2 linked regions of the Verrucomicrobium spinosum DSM 4136 = JCM 18804 genome follow. The protein of the gene in region 1 binds, or shares a complex with, the protein of each later gene. Links are inferred from orthologs where the notes say so. Each region holds a gene or a part of one and is shown on either strand. Other genes may lie near its edges. The genes, in order: VSP_RS15405 and dapF.

The links.
Region 2: the proteins of VSP_RS15405 (region 1) and dapF are in contact, whole or in part, in a solved structure (PDB 5YGU), measured with the Escherichia coli proteins. The link is inferred for Verrucomicrobium spinosum DSM 4136 = JCM 18804 from one-to-one orthologs.

Annotation. Positions count from the first base shown.
Region 1 is NZ_ABIZ01000001.1:3,813,932-3,823,974, forward strand. The notes cover bases 5,025-7,754. They hold VSP_RS15405 (RNA pyrophosphohydrolase), read left to right. Parts: upstream 5,025-5,981; coding sequence 5,982-6,527; downstream 6,528-7,754. Other genes in these bases: VSP_RS15400 (HAD family hydrolase), read right to left, coding at 5,152-5,808; VSP_RS35630 (SulP family inorganic anion transporter), read left to right, coding at 6,592-7,754. Outside these bases: VSP_RS15370 (PhoH family protein), read right to left, coding at 127-1,089; VSP_RS15375 (hypothetical protein), read right to left, coding at 1,242-1,679; VSP_RS15380 (hypothetical protein), read right to left, coding at 1,712-2,518; VSP_RS15385 (nitrilase-related carbon-nitrogen hydrolase), read left to right, coding at 2,671-3,435; VSP_RS15390 (class I SAM-dependent methyltransferase), read left to right, coding at 3,542-4,288; VSP_RS15395 (3-keto-disaccharide hydrolase), read left to right, coding at 4,362-5,009; more of VSP_RS35630, read left to right, coding at 7,755-8,457; VSP_RS15415 (PAS domain-containing sensor histidine kinase), read left to right, coding at 8,511-10,043. UniProt on the Escherichia coli protein: Master regulator of 5'-end-dependent mRNA decay.
Region 2 is NZ_ABIZ01000001.1:2,847,817-2,858,069, reverse strand. What follows is about bases 3,300-6,239. They hold dapF (diaminopimelate epimerase), read left to right. Parts: upstream 3,300-4,327; coding sequence 4,328-5,152; downstream 5,153-6,239. Other genes in these bases: dapB (4-hydroxy-tetrahydrodipicolinate reductase), read left to right, coding at 6,168-6,239; dapA (4-hydroxy-tetrahydrodipicolinate synthase), read left to right, coding at 5,261-6,145; trpA (tryptophan synthase subunit alpha), read left to right, coding at 3,508-4,308; VSP_RS11575 (phospholipase D-like domain-containing protein), read right to left, coding at 3,300-3,330. In the rest of the region: VSP_RS11585 (M56 family metallopeptidase), read left to right, coding at 1-838; VSP_RS11580 (hypothetical protein), read right to left, coding at 866-1,552; more of VSP_RS11575, read right to left, coding at 1,873-3,299; more of dapB, read left to right, coding at 6,240-6,908; folK (2-amino-4-hydroxy-6-hydroxymethyldihydropteridine diphosphokinase), read left to right, coding at 6,958-7,482; panB (3-methyl-2-oxobutanoate hydroxymethyltransferase), read left to right, coding at 7,542-8,315; VSP_RS11540 (Lnb N-terminal periplasmic domain-containing protein), read left to right, coding at 9,042-10,070; VSP_RS11535 (DUF6580 family putative transport protein), read right to left, coding at 10,167-10,253. UniProt on the Escherichia coli protein: Involved in the succinylase branch of the L-lysine biosynthesis and in the biosynthesis of the pentapeptide incorporated in the peptidoglycan moiety. Catalyzes the stereoinversion of LL-2,6-diaminopimelate (L,L-DAP) to meso-diaminopimelate (meso-DAP).

The sequences.
Region 1 (10,043 bases):
ACGGCGAGTCTTGCCACAAGACAAACCTTTGCGCGTAAGCTGCGCCCGCTTGATGAAATCGAACATAGAGATGGCTTAGCCGGGGGGATTCTAAGGGATTCCCTTCCGAACACAACCTTTTACTTGCTATTCCCCAGTTCCCCGATGGATGCGATAGGCTTCGATGATCCTTTGAACGATCGGCAGACGTACCACATCTGTAGGTTCGAATCGGATAAACGACAGGCCCTCGACTCCCGAAAGAATGTGCATGGCTTCCGCCAGGCCTGAGCGAACCCCGCGCTTCAGATCCACCTGGGATGGATCCCCGGTGACGACGCAACGAGATCCTTCCCCCAGACGGGTCAGGAACATGAGCATCTGCTCGGTGGTGGTGTTTTGAGCCTCATCCAGAATGACAAACGAGTTTTTCAAGGTGCGACCACGCATGTAGGCGAGGGGGGCGATCTCTACGATGCCTCTTTCGATCATCTTCTCTGCCTCATCCGTCTCCAGCATCTCGTAAAGAGCGTCATAAAGGGGGCGAAGGTAGGGGAAGACTTTCTCATTCAGGTCGCCCGGCAGGAAGCCCAGAGCCTCGCCGGCCTCCACAGCAGGGCGGGTTAGCACCAGCCTCTGCACAGTTTTATCTCGCAGGGACTGGAGTGCCTGCGCCATGGCGAGGTAGGTTTTGCCCGTTCCAGCGGGTCCAATGCCGAAAACCACTTCGTTTTCCCGCATGGCCTTGAGGTAGTCAATCTGACCACGGGTCTTGGCCAGAACCGGAGGTTTTCTGGAGGATCCCAGCAGCTTGAGCTGCAAGATCTTTTCCGCTGGGGCTTCCGTCCAGGGTTGGCGGGTGTTGCTGATGACCATCTGGAGCATGCCAAGGCTGACCTCGGCCCCGCCACGGCGAACTTTCTCGAGTTCTGCCAGGACTTCCTGAGCGGCGGTGATGCGGTCTTCCGGGCCGTCGAGCTTGATCCAGCCATCGCGGGAGGTGACCTGGATGTCGAAGGCCTCAGCCAGTTTTCGAAGGCTGCTGATGTCGTTTCCTATGACTGAGTGGAGAAACTGCGGGGTTTCGTAAGTAAGAGTGACAGATGACATTTTGTCAGAATTGAAAGAAGCGGATTGGAGGAGGTGGCCACGATTTGATGCTCTGGACACAATGCCAGAATTCTACCAAGGCCACGAGGAAAACAGCAGGGACTGAACGTCAGTCTCCTGTCGAGTGCATCAAGATGGACATGGGGGGATCCTCAACGGTAGCCGTAGGCGAGTGCCCAGGTGACTCCGCGTTCTTTCTTGCTCTTTACGCTGAATACGACCGTGTAGGTGCCAGTGGCTGGCGGGTTCACACGCACAGAGCATGTAAACTTCCCAGTCTTGCGTTCCATGTGGACTGGCTGGCCCTTGGAATCGAAGACGGCGAGTTCAAGCTCGCAGTCTTCGTTGGCGGTACCAAGCCAGAAAGCATATTCATTGCCCTTGAAGAGTTGATGGCGGACGGCCAGTTTCTGACCGGACTCCACCTCGCCATTCCAGTAATCCTCACGAACGGTGTAGCCCTGCTCCACGTACGGCGTGGCGGCCTCCATGGCATAATCATGTGCCTCGTCCACAAAGGCGTAGGCACTGGTCAGGGCCACAAAGAAGAGGGCGCAGAGTACTGCGCACTGAAGCTTGAGCTTGTTCATTTGAGGTAGCGGGAAACTGGAGGACCGGATGATTACCGGGACTTTTTGACTTGAAGGATCAAAGTCAGCAGTTCTTCGCAGGTCGTGTGAATGGTGTTGATCTTCTCAGGCGTAAAACTGCCATCGGGCGAGTCCATGGACTTGCGGATGGTCACTAGACCCTTGGAGATCGCAGTCACAAGACGGTTGTTCTTGGCTGAGTCTGACATGCCATTCACCGACTTGGCGAAGTGATCCACCAGCATGGGCTGGTTGAGAAGCTCAGCCCGGTCATTGGTATAAGCTTTGGACACGACAGAGGTGGCAGAAGAGGTGCCACGCAACCAGCCGCCAAGGCTGACGCACTGGGCCAGATCATTATCACGCATGCGCTCCATTTCAGCGCGAACGGTGGCCTGAGTCTGGTCGAATTCCTTGCGGACAGCCTTCCAGTCATCCTTCTGCACTGCATCAAGAATGCTTTGCGCATGAGGGCGAACGGCCTTGGTCAAGCCGAGACTCTGAGCGATATTAATGACTTCCCGACCGATTTCCTCCACCGCCTGCTTGTCCTGGGCCTGCACAGCCACAAACCCCTCGGCGACGACGGTGCCAAACACCAACGAAAGCTCCATCCGGTCAGAGGAGTCGGGGGTGGAGAGCTTACGAAGTTCGTCTTTCCAGTTGGGATCCCCCAATTTGTCTAGAACGGCAAAGATCTCGCTGGGCACAGGCACCACCACTTCGTCCATGACGTAGCCAGGGAACTGGGCCGGGTCGAACTTCTGAGCGGTCCCCTGGGAGAAGGCGGAACCCGCCAGCATCAAGGAGGCAAAAAGATAAAAAGTCTTCACTTTCATGGTCATTCGGGCAATCTCAGACAGCGACATGCAAGAGGCTGTCATAACGAAGCGCAGAATAGTTGAGGTGCAACCGTTTTGCGGACGTTGATTCCATACTGCTTGAATCTCACAAGAACCGGACCTTGCGCGTAAATAAGATGGGAGGCGACATGAATGTACAGATCTTGCAGACGAGCCCCATATGGGAGGACAAGCTGGCGAGCCAGGCGGGAGTCATCGCGATGCTGGAACGCTGCCCTCCGGTCCCTGGGAGCCTTTTGGTGCTGCCGGAGATGTTTTCCACGGGTTTCAGCATGAACGTGGCGGTGACGGCCCAGACTGAGGCCCGGGAGGATGAGGCCTTTCTTTCCGGAGTGGCCATGAAACACCATTGTGCCGTGATGGGTGGGGTCGTTTCTCCCCTTGTGGAGGGCAAAGCGCAGAACGAATCCGTGACCTTCGGCCCGGATGGGGAGCTTTTGGCCCGCTACGCAAAACAACAGCTCTTTTGTCTCGGCGGCGAGGCTGACTGCCACACACCGGGTGAGGCGGTGATCGCCTTCCCCTTGCAAGGATTTATGGTAGCGCCCTTTGTCTGCTACGACCTCCGGTTCCCGGAGTTGTTCCGTGATGCAGCCATGGTGGGGGCGAATCTGCTGGTGGTGATCGCCAGTTGGCCGGTGAAAAGGTACCATCATTGGCTGACGCTTCTCCAGGCCCGCGCGATTGAGAACCAGGCCTATATGGTGGGAGTCAATCGGGCGGGGAGTGATCCTCACCTGCACTACAATGGCCGAAGCGTAGTGGTAAGCCCTCACGGGCACATCATTACTGATGCGGGAGAATCCGCCGGATCGGTTTCGGCCCGGTTGGACCTTGCTGATCTGCAGGAGTGGCGGGAAGTCTTTCCGGCTCTGCGAGATTCTCGATGGTAGGAGAGTGCTTGTTTCCAAATACTGCGGAGCTGGGCAGGGATGTTGCGTCGTTTTCTGCTGGGAAATGGGCGTGGATCTGCGTTTGATGAGGTGAATGCTCCGCCTCATGCGTCTTTACCCTCTCACTCTTGCCAGCACGGCCTTGCTGTCGCTAACCCTGATCCTCGGACGCGATGATGCTCGGGCTCAGAACGTGGATCCCGCCGAGGCGTTCGCGCCTCCCGCCGTGACGGAATATCTTGGGCGCACGGTGGCCCAGACCATGCATTGGAGCGGATCGGGCTGGCTCATCCGCCACAAACGGGAGAGGGAGGAGGCGGCGAGCCTGATGCGGGAAAAGCTGGAGCTGAAGCCCGGCATGGTGGTGTGCGACTTGGGCTGTGGGAACGGCTATCACACCTTCCCCATGGGTAGGGCAGTGGCTCCTGGCGGTAAAGTCTATGGCGTGGAGATTCAGGAACCATACCTGCGCATGCTTGAGGAGGGCGCGGTAAAGGCCGGAGTGACGAACTTTGTGCCGGTGTTGGGCAAACTCTACGATCCGGGGCTGCCAGATGCCACTTTTGACCTCATGCTGCTCGTGGATGTTTACCACGAGTTCTCGCACCCGGAGCAGATGCTGTCGGCCATGCACAAAGCATTAAAGCCGGACGGCGTGGTGGTGCTGGTCGAGTTCCGGGCGGAAGACGACACGGTGCCCATCAAGCCGGAGCACAAGATGACAAAGGCCCAGATCGACAAGGAGATGACTGCCAATGGCTACAAGCTGGTGAAGTCCTTCGACGGTCTGCCCTGGCAGCATATGCTCTGGTACGGGAAGGGGGAAAGCTCGGGCAATCCGAACAAATCGTGAAAGTTTCCGGTTGGAGAGGCTGATTAGGTGATCCTTCCCCCACAGCATCGACATTCTTCAACCACTGACCTTCATGCGCCGTTTTCCTCTGTTACAACTGACCGTCCTTCTTGGTGCGACTCTCTTGCAAGCCGCTGACCCCGTGACGCTCACGGTGGCCGACTTTACCGACGGCAAGGGCAACCCTGTGCCAGCGGGCTGGAAAACTGAAGACGATGGCTCGATTCATCGTGTGGAGAAAGCAGGCAACATCATCTCCAAGAAAGAGTATGCCAATTTCGAAGTGGAATGGGAATGGAAGCTGGCCGCAGGTGGCAACAGCGGCATCAAGTATTGGGTCAACGAGTTCCCCAAAGGAGGCTGGTTGGGTGTGGAATATCAGATGATCGATGATGCCAAGCATGCGGACGCAACCAAGGGGGCTGGCACCCACAGCACGGCTTCCTTCTATGACATCAAAGCGCCTGCCGCAGACAAGGCTGTAAAGCCCGCGGGTGAGTGGAACCACAGCAAGGTGGTGGTGAAGGACGGCAAGATTCAGCACTGGCTGAACGGCAAACTGGCAGGCGTAGTGGACACCAAGTCTGAAGAATGGAAGGCGGGCATCGCCAAGAGCAAATTCAAAGCTGTGGAAGGCTTTGCCCCCGGAAAAGGTCGCCTCATGCTGACCGACCACGGTGATGAGGTCTGGTGGAAGAACATCAAGGTCACGGAGCTCTGAGCGCCTGCGGCGCAGACAGAAGACTTTAAGACAAAAGACGAAAGACCTGAGAAGAGGTCTTTCGTCTTTTTGTAGCAGCTTGGAGAAGTCTGATCTGACTCAGGTCTTTTGTCTGGAGTCTTGTAGTCTTCTGTCTTCGTCTTCAGCATACCCCGCTGACCAGGCACACAATATCATCGGGCGTGGTCACAATCTCTGCGGCACCATTTTCGCGAAGTTCGGTCTCGCCGCGGAAGCCCCATTTGACACCGACGGCGAGCATGCCGGCATTCACCGCGAGTTGCATGTCGATCCCTGAGTCGCCGACGTAGGCGCATTCGGAAGGTTCTACACCGAGGGTCTTGCAGATCTCAAATGCGCCTGCGGGGTCTGGTTTCTTGGGCACGCCGGAACGGGCCCCCAGCACGATCTCGAAGGGTGTGTCCGGGAAGAAGTGTTTGCAGCAGAGAAGTGTGAAATCGTGGGGCTTGTTGGAGAGAACTGCGAGCTTCATGCCTCGTTCGTGCAGTCCCTGGAGGGCTTCTTCAATGCCCACGTAGGGGCGGGTTTCACTCTTCCAGGTGTCGTGGTAGTGCTTCTGGTACTCGTTGACACGGGCCTCTATGTCCTCGGTAGCGAGCATTTCTGGGGGTAGGGCGCGTTCTACGAGCGCCCGGACGCCGTCTCCGACGTATTTAGGGAAGACCCCGAGAGGTTGCCGTGGGTAGCCACGGGCCTCTAGCATGCGGTTGATGGCTTCTGCCAAGTCTGCCAGAGAATCAATGAGGGTGCCGTCCAGGTCGAAGATGAAAGCTTTCATGAGAGTCGGATTCCGTCACCAAGCGCAGACCGGGCAAAATGCCAACCGAAAAGGCTGGTGGGGGAGTGATGGGGATGAGAAGGTTGGCACGACTCTCGCTCAAAAGCTTCACATCTCTTGATAAAACCGTTGCAAAAGTCTCCTGTTACAAGCATCAATTAAACATCGTACAAATGGCTGCGCCTTTTCCAGATGTCCATTCTGCAAGTCAGGCGAAGGCCGAGACGGGCAGTAGTGTGCCTGCGGCTGAGGCGAAGGTCGTGCCGCCGGTGATTTACCGCCCTAACGTGGCGGCCATCATTCTCAACATGGACAATTCCATGCTTGTGGCTCAACGCTCCGGTCTCCGGAGCGCCTGGCAGTTCCCTCAAGGAGGGGTGGACCCCGGCGAAGGCCTGGAAGAGGCTCTCTTTCGTGAAGTGGAGGAGGAAGTGGGGATCCGACCGGAGAATATACAGCTCCTTGACCGTAAAGGGGGCTACCGCTACGATTTTCCCAAGGGGCGTCTCAAGTACGGAATCTACGGAGGGCAGGAGCAGGTTTATTACCTGTGTCGTTTCCTTGGTAAGGACCGGGACATCAATCTCGATACAGAACACCGCGAGTTTGACCGCTGGCGGTGGATCAAGCCGGAGAAGTTTGACATGGAGTGGGTGCCGCGCTTCAAGCGCGACGTCTATCTGCGTGTGTTTCGAGACTTTTTTGGAATGGAGAAGTAGCCCCCTCGATCGCAACCTTTAAGGGCCGGACCTTCGGACCCAGATTCAGGAGCAGGCGTTGGACTTGAACAAGAGCATACTTCGGACCTGGGGCACTCTGGCGGGTGTTTGGGAGCAGGTGAAGTCGTTCGCCTTGGATCACCCGCTGGATCCATTTCCCCTGCGTCACACCCTGCGCGGTTACAATACCGTCAAAGCCAAGGCTGACCTGAAGGCGGGAGTGACGGTGGCGCTGTTGGATCTGCCGCAGGGAATGGCCTATGCGGTGATAGCGGGCCTGCCCCTCTGGTATGGGGCCACGTGTTCTGCTGTGGCCGCACTGGTGGGGCCGCTGCTGGCCAGCTCCCGGCACACCATTCTGGGGCCGACGAACGCCACTGCCTTCATCACATTTTCCTACTTTGCATCGCACCCGAGCATCAATCAGCTCGCGTTGATGCCGATGCTGGTTTTCCTGGTGGGGGCGCTTTTGCTGCTGGGGGGCTATTTCCGCGTGGCCGATCTGGCGCAGTACATCAGCCGAACTGTGATTGTGGCTTATGTGACGGGTGCCGCGTTGTTGATCATGGTGAATCAGCTTCCGGCTCTGCTGGGGGTCACGATCCCGAAAGGGGGGGCATCGCGAACGCTGTTTGGCACCTTGGGGGCTCTCCTGGATCGGTTGGGAGAGGTGCAATGGACATCAATCGTTCTTACGAGTTCCACCATCGCACTGTTCGTTTTATTGAAGCGATGGCGTCCCCAATTGCCCACCTTTGTGATCGTGCTGGTGGCCATGTCCGGACTGGCCGCCTGGATGAAGTCATCCGGCTTCCCTGTTGTGACCTATGCGGATGCGAAGTTTACCATTTACGATTTGCTTCCGCCATTCCCGGACTTCCTTTCAAAGGATGTGGCCGTACAGTTCAGCCAGTTGTTTGGTCTGGCGGTGGCTATCGCTTTCGTGGCCACGCTGGAGCAGAGTGCGATGTCGAAGACCATCGCATCCCGCGGAAATTACCGGGTCGATGCCAACCAGGACATGTTGTCTCTCGGAACGGCGAACCTGGCGTGTGCCTATCTGAGCGGCATGCCTGCCAGCGGATCTCTGACTCGCTCGGCCTTGAACTTCGAGAGCGGGGCGAGGACGCCGCTTTCGAGCATGATCAACGGCTCAATCTGTCTGGTGGGTGCCCTTACCATAGGTCCACTGGTGGCGTACATCCCACGGGCAGTACTGGCCACCCTGGTAATCTGCATCGCGATATCACTCATTCACCGGCGTCAGATCCGCATTTCCCTCCGTGCCACCAAGTCGGACGCGTTGGTTTTCGTGGTCACCCTGGCGTCCACGCTGCTAGTGCCGCTGCATGTCGCCATCTTTACCGGCGTGGGCGTGTCCATCATGCTCTACCTGAGGAAGGCCAGCCAGCCCTCGCTGGTGGAGTATGAGTTCAACAAGGAGGGGAATCTGGCCGAGGCACAAGGCAAGGAGAGGCAGAACCCCTCCATATCCATCGTGCATGTAGAGGGTGACCTCTTCTTTGGGGCAGCTGAGCTCTTCCGTACGCAAATTCAGAGAACTTGTTCTGATCCCAATCTCAAGATCATCATCTTGCGGCTGAAGAATGCCCGGCACCTTGACGCGACCAGCGTGATGGCACTGGAGGAGTTGATCCGGGTCATGAAGCAGGCCAACAGACATCTCATCATCAGCGGAGCGATGCGGGATGTGGTGCGCGTGCTGAAAAACAGCGGCTTGATTGAGGTGCTCGGGAGGGAGAATCTTTTTATGGGAAATGCCTCCAATCCCAATCTTTCAACCCGGGATGCGCTGAAACGAGCCCAGGAAATTCTTGGCTTCCGGGAGGCCGATGTGCACATATATTACGATCCAAGACACAGTCGCAAGGGGGATGGCGGCGGTTCTGCGGGTTCGCCCGCAGGCTAGTCACTATTTTGTTGCGGCTGCCGCTGATCGGGTGAGGATGAATTTCCCATAGAATGAAACGATTCCGAGAGTACTTGCCGCTCCCTCTTCACATCAGCCTGCCGCTGAGTGTGCTGGTGTGCTGCATGATATTCATCGTGGTGAATACGCTGGTCTTGCTGCATCTGGGTGACAACAAGGAACTCCGGGATCAGGCGCTGTTGGGGGGGAAGCAGGTGGCCCGACTGGCCAGAGTGGCGGGCCGGGCCTCACTTGAGAATAAGGATCAGCTCAATTCGCACCTCGAGATCCTGGCGAGCTACAGCCGGGTGAAGTGGGCAGGGATTTGCGATGACCGAGGGGTGCTTGTCGCCTGCACGGACGGGGACATCGTGGGCAAGACGGTGACCGAGGCCGAGGGCCCTTCATCTGGAGCCGTGGTGATCAAGACTCTGAACACAGGATCACCCCACAAAGACAGAGTCTCTTCCACAGGTCTGGTCATGACCTATCCCGTAACGGCTCACAGTCCGGACGCCAAACAGATGCGTGTGGCGGTGCTGGAGCGCGACATGCGAGATGTACTGGCGGGCCAGCGGGAGAACACCATCTGGGAGGCTGGTGCGTCAGCGGGGGTCTTGCTGGTGGTGTGTGCGGTCTTCTGGTGGTGGTTGCGTAATTTTCTGCGGAAGCGCATGGACCGGGTGCTGGATCTCATCCGGAATCGTCAGGACAGTCTCACTCCAGTGAGCGTGCTGCCGGGTGCAGATGAGTTTTCCCGGCTTTCTGCCGCCCTGCAGGAGCAGGAGGCGCTCTTTCGCCAGATCGTGGACAACATTAATGAGGTGGTGTGGGTGCTGGATGGTAACCGTCAGGTGATCTACGTGAGTCCGGCTTACGAGCGCGTCTGGGGGCGCGAACGGGACGGGACCGTGAAAGGGAATCCACTATGGAACCAGTACATTCCGCAGGAACATCTACAGAAGCTGAAGGTGCTGTTCGAGACGCTCTACAGTGATGGCAAAGCGGTCCATTTCGAGTACCCGATCATTCGGAAGAGCGGGGAGCGTGGATGGATCGAGGCCAGTGCCTTTCCTGTAATGGCACCCGGGGGCGGCATCCATCGAGTTGTGGGCATCAGTCGCGATGTCACGGATCGCAAGGCGCTGGAGGAACAGTTTCTTAACATCAGTGAGCAGGAGCGCCGGCGCTTGGGGCATGACCTCCATGACGATGCCTGCCAGCGACTGGCGTCGCTCAAGATGCGGTGTGAGGTGCTCGTGGCCTCCCTTCGCAATGAGCACTCCTCCAGCCTGCCGCTCGCCCAGGAGTTGAAGACTCAGCTCACTGGGACCTCCGCCTTGCTGCGAGACATCGCCCGCGGCCTCTCTCCGGTGGAAATGGATGGGGAGGGGTTGATGCTGGCGCTGCGCAAGCTGGCAGATCTTGCAGAGACGATCTACGAGGTGCCGTGTTTCTTTGAGTGCGAACACACTGTGCTGGTCAGCAACACGGATGCGGCGAACCACATCTACCGAATCGCACAGGAGTTTATCAACAACGCGGCCCGGCATGGCCACCCGACCCGGATCGACATGACGCTGGAG
Region 2 (10,253 bases), 970 kb from region 1 along the record:
GGAAGGCCCCAACCAAGCCCCGCCCACCCCTCCCCAGGAACGAACGGTGAGATTCCGGCTGCATCCCCCCGCAGATCAGCCACCGGCTCAAGGAAACTTCGTCGTGCAAGTGCGAGGACGGGAGCGCCCGCTGCCGATCAACAACGGCGAAGCGACGGGGCGCTTTCAAGTGGGCGACTACATCGACTTCATGCGTCACGGCATCGCTGGCTACTCACGCCCGGAGAGTCTGAAGGAGCTCAAACTCACCCACGGCGAGGGAGATGTGGAGCTCGACATCCACCTGATCCCATCAGGCGGCATCACGGGACGACTGGCCGCCGCCGGGGCTGGTCTTGACTACCGAAGAACTATGGGAACGATTTTGCGCCTCCATGATGAGGGCTCACGTGCCATGAGCCTGGAGCATGATATCCAACTCCCATCCGGCTCAGACAAGTATGCGGTGACCGGGCTACCTCTGCATGGGGACTACCGCCTCCTCTTCCGCTCTGGTTGCCGCCTGGTGGAGTCACCCTGGGTCAAACTAGACGAGAGGAACCCTCTTCCAGATACTCCTCTTACCTTCCCCAAAGGGCTCACCATCTCTGGCAGGGTACTCGAAGCAGATGGAACTCCCGCCTCGCAGGCGAGCCTCACCCTGGTGTACCATCTGAGGGACTGGAACTACTGGTACACCACCTTCGCCAGCACCCAGGACGGAAGCTTCACTCTGGAAGGCATGAACTTCGATGTGGAAGGCTCCTATTCCATACACATCAACAATCCAGATGGGAAGAAGGCGGGAACCATCCCGATCTCTTCCTCCGACAGCTTTGTGGTTGTGAAGCGACTTTGATGATTGATTGGACCCCTGACCGGAGCATCAAGGCACCTCGCCAGGAGCACTGTCGCCTGCACCAGAGGGCGCGGGTGACGCCCCCTCTGTCTTGTAATCGCTGGACATGACCCGCACCTGCCCCGTACCCGGTTGTAACTCCACCCTGAGGATGCTGGCAAAGCCTTGATTGCCTTCCTGGAAGTTCATCCCCGAGTCGATCCCCGGAGTCATCGGCACCGACTGGTCAAAATCCACATAGTAGCCGCCGCTCACATCGAACTGATAACGCTTCACCTCCATCTTCACCCCTGCGCTGCCGTCATTAAGAGCGTTCAACCGGGGGGTGAGTATGGAGTAGTTGTACACGCCCGGCTCCACCTCGTACGGGTCCGTCACCAGCGTAGATCCCGCTTCCACCAGTTGATCGATCTGAGCCATGCGTTGACCTCGGACTCCCGGCATACCCGGGATGGGTACCGCAGGCTGGGGCTCCGCGACTGCCGGAGCCGCCTCCACGGTTGGCTTCAAAAGATCCTCAAGATCTTCGTCAACGCTCTTGGGTGCTACAAAGGGAGCGCGGGCAGCAGGCAACTCCCGCGGAGCCGACTGAGCAGACGCCATGGGCTCGCCAGTCAGACCCTCAAGACCAAGGGAGGGACGACGAGCGCCCCCGTACCAGCCGATGGCCAGTGCCACCAGAAACGCCAGGACAACCAGAAGTGCGGTTCTCACAGGATCACCGTGTGGGTTGCGGAGCCATTGTGCAATGCAATTCGGAGGAGCGTCATCTCCCAACATTGAATGCCCAGACGGTCAGGAAGTTGCGGAGAAATGTGCGAGGAGCGCAGGCGAGTGCCCCGCTTTGGAGCAATCAGGAAGCCCAACATATGCTCAACCATTCCCACAGGATCCTCCGCTCACGAACCGACGGGGACCGTCAGACTACCCCCGCATCATTGCCCCCTGGATTTGCATCCATTCCCCATCTTGTTAATCCTTCAGAAATCTTGTTAATCCTTCAGAAATCTTGTTAATCCTGTCTCGAAAGGACGTCACAAGAACGGCATGAACAAACGGGCAAAGCCATCCCGCAGCCGTTCGGCCAATGTGGCACTGCGAAGGGCGGCGAGAGACTCCAGGGTGCCGTTTCGCACCTTTTTCTCAAACTCCCGATCCAGCTCCTGGGCCAGCAGGTCATCGAAGCACGCCAGATTGAACTCAAAGTTCAACCGCAGGCTGCGGGGGTCCCAGTTCGTAGATCCCACCAACGACCACAACCCGTCCACCGTCATGAACTTGGAGTGGTCGAAGTGCCCGTCCGCCTCGTAGATCTTTACGCCCTTTTCCAGCATCTCCGGGTAGAGGGTACGCGCGGCCCAGCGCACAAAGGGGATGTTGTTGCGCCTTGGCGTGAGCACTTTCACATCCACACCGCGGAGCGCCGCAAGGTTCAGCGCCCAGATAAGGGTCGGCGGCGGGAGGAAGTAGGGCGTCATGATGCGGACCGAGTGCCGCGCCTCGGAGATCGCGGCGAAAATCGCCTTGGGCATGAGTTCAAGGTCTTCATCCGGACCGTCCGGCACGCCGATGGCAGCCACCTCACCTGCGGGTGCCAGGGTGGGATACCAGAGAGGACCGGAAAGCACTTCCCCAGAGCAAAAGGCCCAGTCCTCCGCAAAGACCCGCTGAAGCTGCTGCACCACCGGGCCTTCCACCTTGAAATGCATGTCCTGCACGGGATGGCTGGGATCTGCCTCCAGCATATTGCCCTGGCGGATGTTCATGCCCCCGGTGAAACCAGTTGTCCCGTCCACCACCATCACCTTGCGGTGATTCCGCAGGTTCATGGTGAGGATGCGCAGGACGAAGCGGATAGGCATGAAGCGCTTGGCCATCACACCCCGGCTCCGCAGCAGATGGGTGATGGGCGGCCAGGAGTAGCGGGTCCCTGCGTCATCCACCAGAACCCGCACTTCCACCCCGCGGTCTTTGGCAAGGACCAACTCCTCCACGAACTTCATGCCGATACCGTGGGCCTCAAAGATGTAAGAGCACAGAGAGATGGACTTTTGAGCACCACGGATCGCCTCCAGCATGGCCGGCATCGCCTCCTCCCCATTGCGCAACAACGTGACGTGATTTCCCACTGTAAAGCCAAATCGGGAGAGCATCCCCAGGGAGGTCGAGAGCGCCCGCAATTCTTTGAGTTCCGGCACTGTCTGCCACGGATTGACGGGGCAGACCTCCCCCACCGCCGCGAGTTCCAGACTGTGACGATATCTGGCCCCGCGACGTCGCAGGCGGTTGATCCCAAATAGCGCGTAGAAGCAAGCACCCAGAAAGGGGACAAATGCAATGAGCACCGCCCAAAATGCCGCACTCCGGTAGTCCCGGTTCCTCAGCAGCACGTGACTCAGCGCGTATCCCACCACCACCAGGTTCAGCGCAATAACACACAGGTGCCAGACGGGCTTCACCACCGGCAGGATCTCAGAAAGGAATGATATCATGCTCGTCGCGCAACCACTGGGCACCGATAGCCCCGAATGATCTGCGATGCAATGCCGCGAACACAAACACCGTCTCCCCTATCCGTTGAATCGCCACCCCTTCCCACCAAAAAACCCCCTGGCTGACGACATTGCGCTTTGCACCGCGGGCGGCTTCGGACTATCCGTCCCGTTCTCATGAATCGGATTGACGAATGTTTTGCCGGGCTGCGTGCTGCCGGAAAGAAAGGTTTTGTGGCCTACATCGCCGCAGGAGACCCCGACCTGCCCACGACCCGGGAGATCGTACTGACTCTGGCCCGCTGCGGAGCCGATGTGATCGAGCTGGGTGTGCCCTTCAGCGACCCCCAGGCCGATGGCATTGTGAACCAAATGGCCGCCGAGCGGGCTCTGAAGGCTGGGACCACACTGCCCAAGGTGCTGGCGTTCATCAAGGAGTTGCGCCAGGAGACCCAGGTGCCCCTGGTGCTCTTCACTTACCTGAACCCCGTCTATACCTACGGGTTTGAGGCCTTCCATCGCGATGCCGCCGCGGCCGGAGCCGATGGCGTGCTCATTCTGGATTTGCCGCCAGACGAAGCGCCGCTGAACGACGAATTGACAGTCGGCGACGGCCTCAAACGCATCCGCCTCATCGCACCGACCACCCCGGAGTCGCGCATCAAACTCATCACCCAGCAGGCAGAGGGCTTCATCTACTACGTCTCCCGCGAGGGCGTGACGGGAGCCCAGACCTCCCTGGCCACCGGCATCTCCGACCAGCTCCAGAAGATCCAAGCCGCAACCAACACCCCCATTGCCGTGGGGTTTGGCATCTCCACCCCCATCCAGGCCAGCACCGTCGCCTGCATGGCCGATGGCGTGGTCGTGGGCAGCGCCATTGTGAAGCTGATCGAGGAACACGGCACGCATTCCGACTTGTCCGACCGGCTCACGGCATTCGTTAAACCTCTTGTGGACGCAGTGAAAGCCGTCTAGCTTCTCCGCCCCTTATCCCATGGCCAATCTTCTCAGCTTCTGGAAAATGAACGGCGCGGGCAATGACTTCGTCATGCTCGACAACCGCGATTTGTCCCTGCAACTCTCCGGTGAATCCATCGCCCAGCTCTGCGATCGTCATCGTGGCGTGGGTGCAGACGGCCTCCTGGCCGTGGAACCAGCCACCGAAGGCGGTGACTTCCGCATGCGCTACTACAATGCGGACGGCGGCGAGGCCGAGATGTGCGGCAACGGTGCCCGGTGCTTTGCCCGCTTCGTGAACAAGCTGCACGACAACAGCCTGGCGGCGCTGAAGTTCGAGACCCAGGCCGGGATGATCTCCGCGGAGTTCTTCGGCGATCAGGTCGAAATCAACATGAGCCAGCCCCACAGCCTGAAGCTGAATCAGGGGTTGGTGGTGGATGGCACCCCGCTGGAAGTGCACAGCGTGAACACCGGTGTCCCGCACGCCGTCGTTTTTGTGGACGATGTGAATGCCCTCTCCACGGCCGAAATCCGCCGTCTGGGCGCGTGCCTGCGCTACCATGAGGCCTTCGCGCCGAAGGGCACCAACGCCAATTTTGCCACCGTCATCTCCCCCGGCTCCATTGTGATCCGCACCTACGAGCGCGGCGTGGAAGATGAGACCCTGGCCTGCGGCACCGGCATGGTGGCCTGCGCGCTCATTCACCATGAGCTCCATGGAGCAGCCGCTCCCGTCTCCGTGAAGGTCAAGGGTGGCGACACCCTGAAGGTCGGCTTCAACCAGGCTGGCGACGTCTATTCTGACGTCACCCTGCACGGCCCCGCCGACTTCGTCTTTCAGGGCAAGCTCGAAGTCTAAGCGCCCACTGGGAGCCCCCTCTGCCGGCCCTCACAGCCGCAGATGAACTGGCTCCCCCTTTCCTCTTTTCAGTTCTCAGTTCTCATCATCATTAACACCTAAAACGTCATGTTCGCCGGTACCCACACCGCCATTGTCACCCCCTTTCGCAACGGCCAGATCGATGAAGCCGCCCTGCGAAAGTTGGTGGACTACCAGTTTGCCGGCGGCGTGCAGGGCGTCGTGCCCTGCGGAACCACGGGTGAATCCCCCACCCTGGACTACGATGAGCACGAGCGCGTCATCCAGTTGACCGTGGAGTACACCGCAGGCCGTGGCATCGTCATGGCTGGCACCGGCAGCAACTCCACGCGTGAAGCCGTGGAAATGACCCAGGAAGCCGAGGCCGCCGGTGCCAATGCCGCCCTGCTGGTCGCACCCTATTACAACAAGCCCACCCAGGAGGGGCTCTTCCGCCACTTCAAGGCCATCGCCGACAACACCAAGCTGCCAATCATGCTGTACAGCATCCCCGGCCGCTGTGGCATCGAGATCGGCGTGGACACCGTGGTGCGCCTTGCCGAGGCCTGCCCAAACATCCGCGCCATCAAGGAAGCCGGTGGCAATGCCGACCGTGTGAGCCAGATGAAAATGCTCCTCCCGGCAGAGTTTGATATCCTCTCCGGTGACGACTCCCTCACCCTGCCCTTCATGAGCGTGGGTGGCGTGGGCGTGGTCAGCGTGGCGGGCAACCTCATCCCGGCAGAGATGAACAGGATGGTGCAGGCCGCTCTGGCTGGCCGCTGGGCCGAGGCTCAGAGCATTCATGCGCAGTTCAACCCGCTGTTCTCCGCTTTCCTGAAGCTTTCCACGAACCCGATCCCCATCAAGACAGCGCTGGCACTCAAAGGCATCTGCGATGCCGAGCTGCGTCTGCCGATGTGCGAGCTGGGGGAAGCCCAGGTCAATGAACTGCGCCAGACCATGATCAACGTGGGCATCCTTGCTGAGTAATATTCACTGCAAACCGACCATCATGGCTCAGCTCAAAATTCTCGTCACCGGTGCCAAAGGCCGCATGGGCCAGGCTGTCATTCATTCCGTGGAAAGCGATGCCGACTGTGCCGTCGGCGCGACTGTGGACATGGGTGACTCCCTGGATGAGGCCCTCTCCAAGTGCGATGCAGTGATCGACTTCACCTCCCACCACTTCAGCAATGAGCTGGTGGCCGCCTGTGTGAAGCACAAAAAGCCTTTCGTTATGGGTACCACCGGCCACACGCCGGAGGAACTCGCCGCAATCCGTGAAGCGTCCAAGACGCTGCCGGTCGTGCTGGCACCCAACTTCAGCGTGGGGGTGAACACCCTCTTCTGGCTGACCCGTCAGGCTGTGCGCATCCTCGGCGAACCCTTTGATCTCGAAGTGGTGGAAATGCACCACCGCATGAAGACGGACTCCCCGAGCGGCACCGCCCGTCGTCTGGTGGAGATCCTGTGCGAAGAGACTGAGGTCAGCTACGAAACGGACACCCGCCACGGCCGCAAGGGCGATGTGGGTGCCCGGACGAAGAAGGAAATCGGCGTCCATGCCCTGCGCGGTGGCGATGTGGTCGGAGATCACACCGTCGTCTTCGCCAACGTGGGCGAGCGCGTGGAACTCACACACAAGGCCTCCAGCCGCGACACCTTCTCCAACGGAGCCGTGCGCGCCGCCAAGTGGCTCGTGAGCCAGCCCGCGGGCATCTATGACATGCAGGACGTACTGGGGCTGAAATAGCTCCAGATCTCGATTCTTTGCCCCTACCCACCTTCGCAACCGGGAGTCGATGAAATACGGCATCGCTCTCGGTTCGAATTTGGGGGACCGGCTTGAGAATCTTCGTCAGGCCGTGGTCGCTCTTCTCCAGAGCGTTCCAGGGAGTAGAGTGATCGCCACCTCCGCGGTTTATGAAACGGATCCCGTGGATTGCCCTCCGGGTTCACCGGGATTTTTGAATGCGGTGATCGAGCTGGAAGCAGAACTCCAGCCTCTGGATCTGCTCCAGCACACCCGGGCCATCGAGGCCGCACTTGGCCGCCCGAATGAGCACGAGCACCATGCGCCACGCACCGTGGACCTGGATCTGCTCTATGCCGATGCCGCCGTGGTGGATCACCCGGACCTCACGCTCCCCCACCCGCGCATGACGCAGCGTCGGTTCGTGCTGCAACCGCTCGCAGACATCCGCGCGGACCTGCGCCTTCCCGGCGAAGACCGGTCGGTGCAGGAGATCCTCGATACCCTGCCCATCTCGGACGAGCCTCCACCTCGGGTGTATTCACTGGACTGGCTCGACCTCGGCAGTCCGTGACCTCCTCTCCGTCGTATCGTAAGTTTCGCTCGACGCCCCCTTCCTCTCCCTCCCCTGCAATGGCCGTCTCCCCCGCCCTCCTCGCCCAGCAGCTTAGCGACCGGAAAGCCGCCGGTGAAAAGCTCGCCGTCCTCACCGCTTATGACTACCCCACCGCCCGGCTGCTTGATGAAGCCGGCGTGGATCTCATCCTCGTAGGAGACTCCCTGGGCATGGTCGTGCTAGGCATGCCAGACACCACGGGCGTGACCATGCAGATGATGCTGCATCATGCCGCCGCCGTCCGCCGTGGGGTGCAACGCGCCACGATCATTGTGGACCTTCCCTCCGGCAGCTATGGCATGCCAGATATGGCAGTGCACAACGCACGCCGCCTCGTAGAAGCAGGTGCCGATGCCGTCAAGCTTGAGGGCGGCGTGGATGTGGCCGACCAAGTTCGAGCCATCACACAAGCTGGCATCGCCTACATCGGACACATCGGCATGCTGCCGCAGAGCGTGAAACACGAAGGCGGCTACAAGAAAAAGGGCAAGACCGACGACGACGCCAACCGACTTTTGGCTGATGCCCGTGCACTCGAAGAAGCAGGCGCAGCAGGCATCGTCCTGGAGAGCATGGTCCCTGAGGTGGCAGAACGCATCAGCAAGGCCATCCAGATCCCCACGATCGGGATCGGCGCCGGCCCGAACTGCGACGGCCAAGTGCTCGTGACCCCCGACCTTCTCGGTGCCTTCCCGTGGTTCAAGCCCCCGTTTGCCACCGCGCTGGCGAATGAGGCCATGGAGACCACTCGCGCTGCACGAGAGTGGATCGCGGGTGTGAAGGGAGCTTAGAGGAGTCGATTCCACGAACCGGAACTGCCCTAACCTCCTCCCCCAGAGACGCTGTAGAGCAAGGGCCCCGCTTGCCACGCGCCACCCCTGACAAGGCAACCGAAGCGGTCGCCCCACAACCCAGGTTATCTGAATGTGTGAGGTGTTGCAGTCGCCCTCCGCGTTGCCAGCGAAGCCCTGTTCGCAGTCCAGATTGCAGCTCTGCCACGATGACCTCGAAGTCTCAATGAAGCATCCGCCGTGGCGGCAGCAAGAATGCCCCTTCAGAAGGGCCGAAGGTCCGGCTTCATACCAGCCTCGGGCGACGCCCGAGGAGTCGATGACCAACTAACTCCAAAGGGCTGTGGGCCCGGCGTCATCAAACCCGCCCATGACGAGCACCCCGGAATGGTGCCGGGCCAATGGCCATCATCATCTAAACCTAAACTAGCGCCTCAATTCGGTCACAAAAGGAAGATAGTCGGCCTCGCCACTTCCCCCTGCTGGCATTGACCTGAAGGAGTCTTAACGGGGACCAACGTGCCAAATCTCCCTTTTGCTTCTCGTCCCAGACATCTTGCAGGGCGAGCGCCCCGGGTGACGCGAGTGTTTCCTGAGGAACCAATCCACCAACACGGTCGCCTCACAGCTTCCACATCCACACAGCCATCAACACCCCCAAAAACCGTTCGACAGACGGCATGGCAAAACGCTAAGCTGCGCCAGGCACCCCCACCCACTTCAATTATGCGATTCCTTCTCTGGTCCCTCAGATTCGTGCTCCGCCTGGCACTCTCCTTGATCCTCCTTGGGCTGGTAGCCTGGACTTTTGGAGCCCTTTATTACGACATGCCCTTTCTCAACCGGGCCACAGCCTGGCTTTGGCTCGGCTCCGCCGCCACCATGCTGCTATTTATTCGCCAGCCTTGGCGGAAGTCGCTCTTCATCGGACTGGCCTTTGTGGGCGTCTTGAGCTGGTGGCTGAAACTCCAGCCCCAGGCGAACCGCGAATGGCAGCCCGAGGTGGCCCAACTTCCTTGGGCGGAGGTGGCTGGGGATGAAGTGACCATTCACAACGTGCGGAACTTTGACTACCGCACGACCACCGACTTCACCCCGGCCTGGGAAACCCGCAAAGTGCGACTCTCCCAACTCACCGGCATTGACCTCTTTATCAACTACTGGGGATCCCCTTGGATGGCCCATCCCATTGCCAGCTTTCAGTTCAAGGATGCGCCCCCCATTTGCTTCTCCATCGAGACCCGGAAGGAAGTGGGCGAGAAGTACTCAGCCATCGGAGGCTTCTACCGGCAATATGAACTGATCTACATTGCGGCGGACGAACGCGACATCGTGCGATTGCGCACCAACTACCGCACCGGAGAAGACTCCTATCTATACCGCATCCCCGTCTCGCCCGAACGGGCTCGCGAACGGTTCATGGAATACGTCGCCACCATGAACGGACTGCGTGACCAGCCGCGCTGGTACAACGCTGCGACCACCAACTGCACCACGGCCATCCGCACCCAACGCCCCAACTCGAAACGCGCCCCTTGGGACTGGCGAATACTGGTAAATGGCAAGGGGGACGAGATGCTCTACGAGAGAAATGCCCTCGTGACCGACGGCCTCCCCTTCCCCGAACTCCGGGAAAAGGCTCATATCAACTCAGCAGCGCAGGCGGCCGACAAATCACCGGACTTCTCGAAACTCATCCGGGAAGGCCGCCCGGGATTTGGACCAACACCGGCTGGCAATGCGGCGGCTCCGTGAAGAATCGATGGCATGGCGATACATTCGCCTCTCGCCATCGCCTCGGGGCATTCTGGCCAAGCCCGGCGACCGATTGGACAGCTACCGTCATTCATTCTACGCCGCCACCGCGGCCTGGGACTGACGCCCCCAACCAATCACCGGCATGACGCGCAGCTTTCTCACCAAGGCTTCAAAATTGTA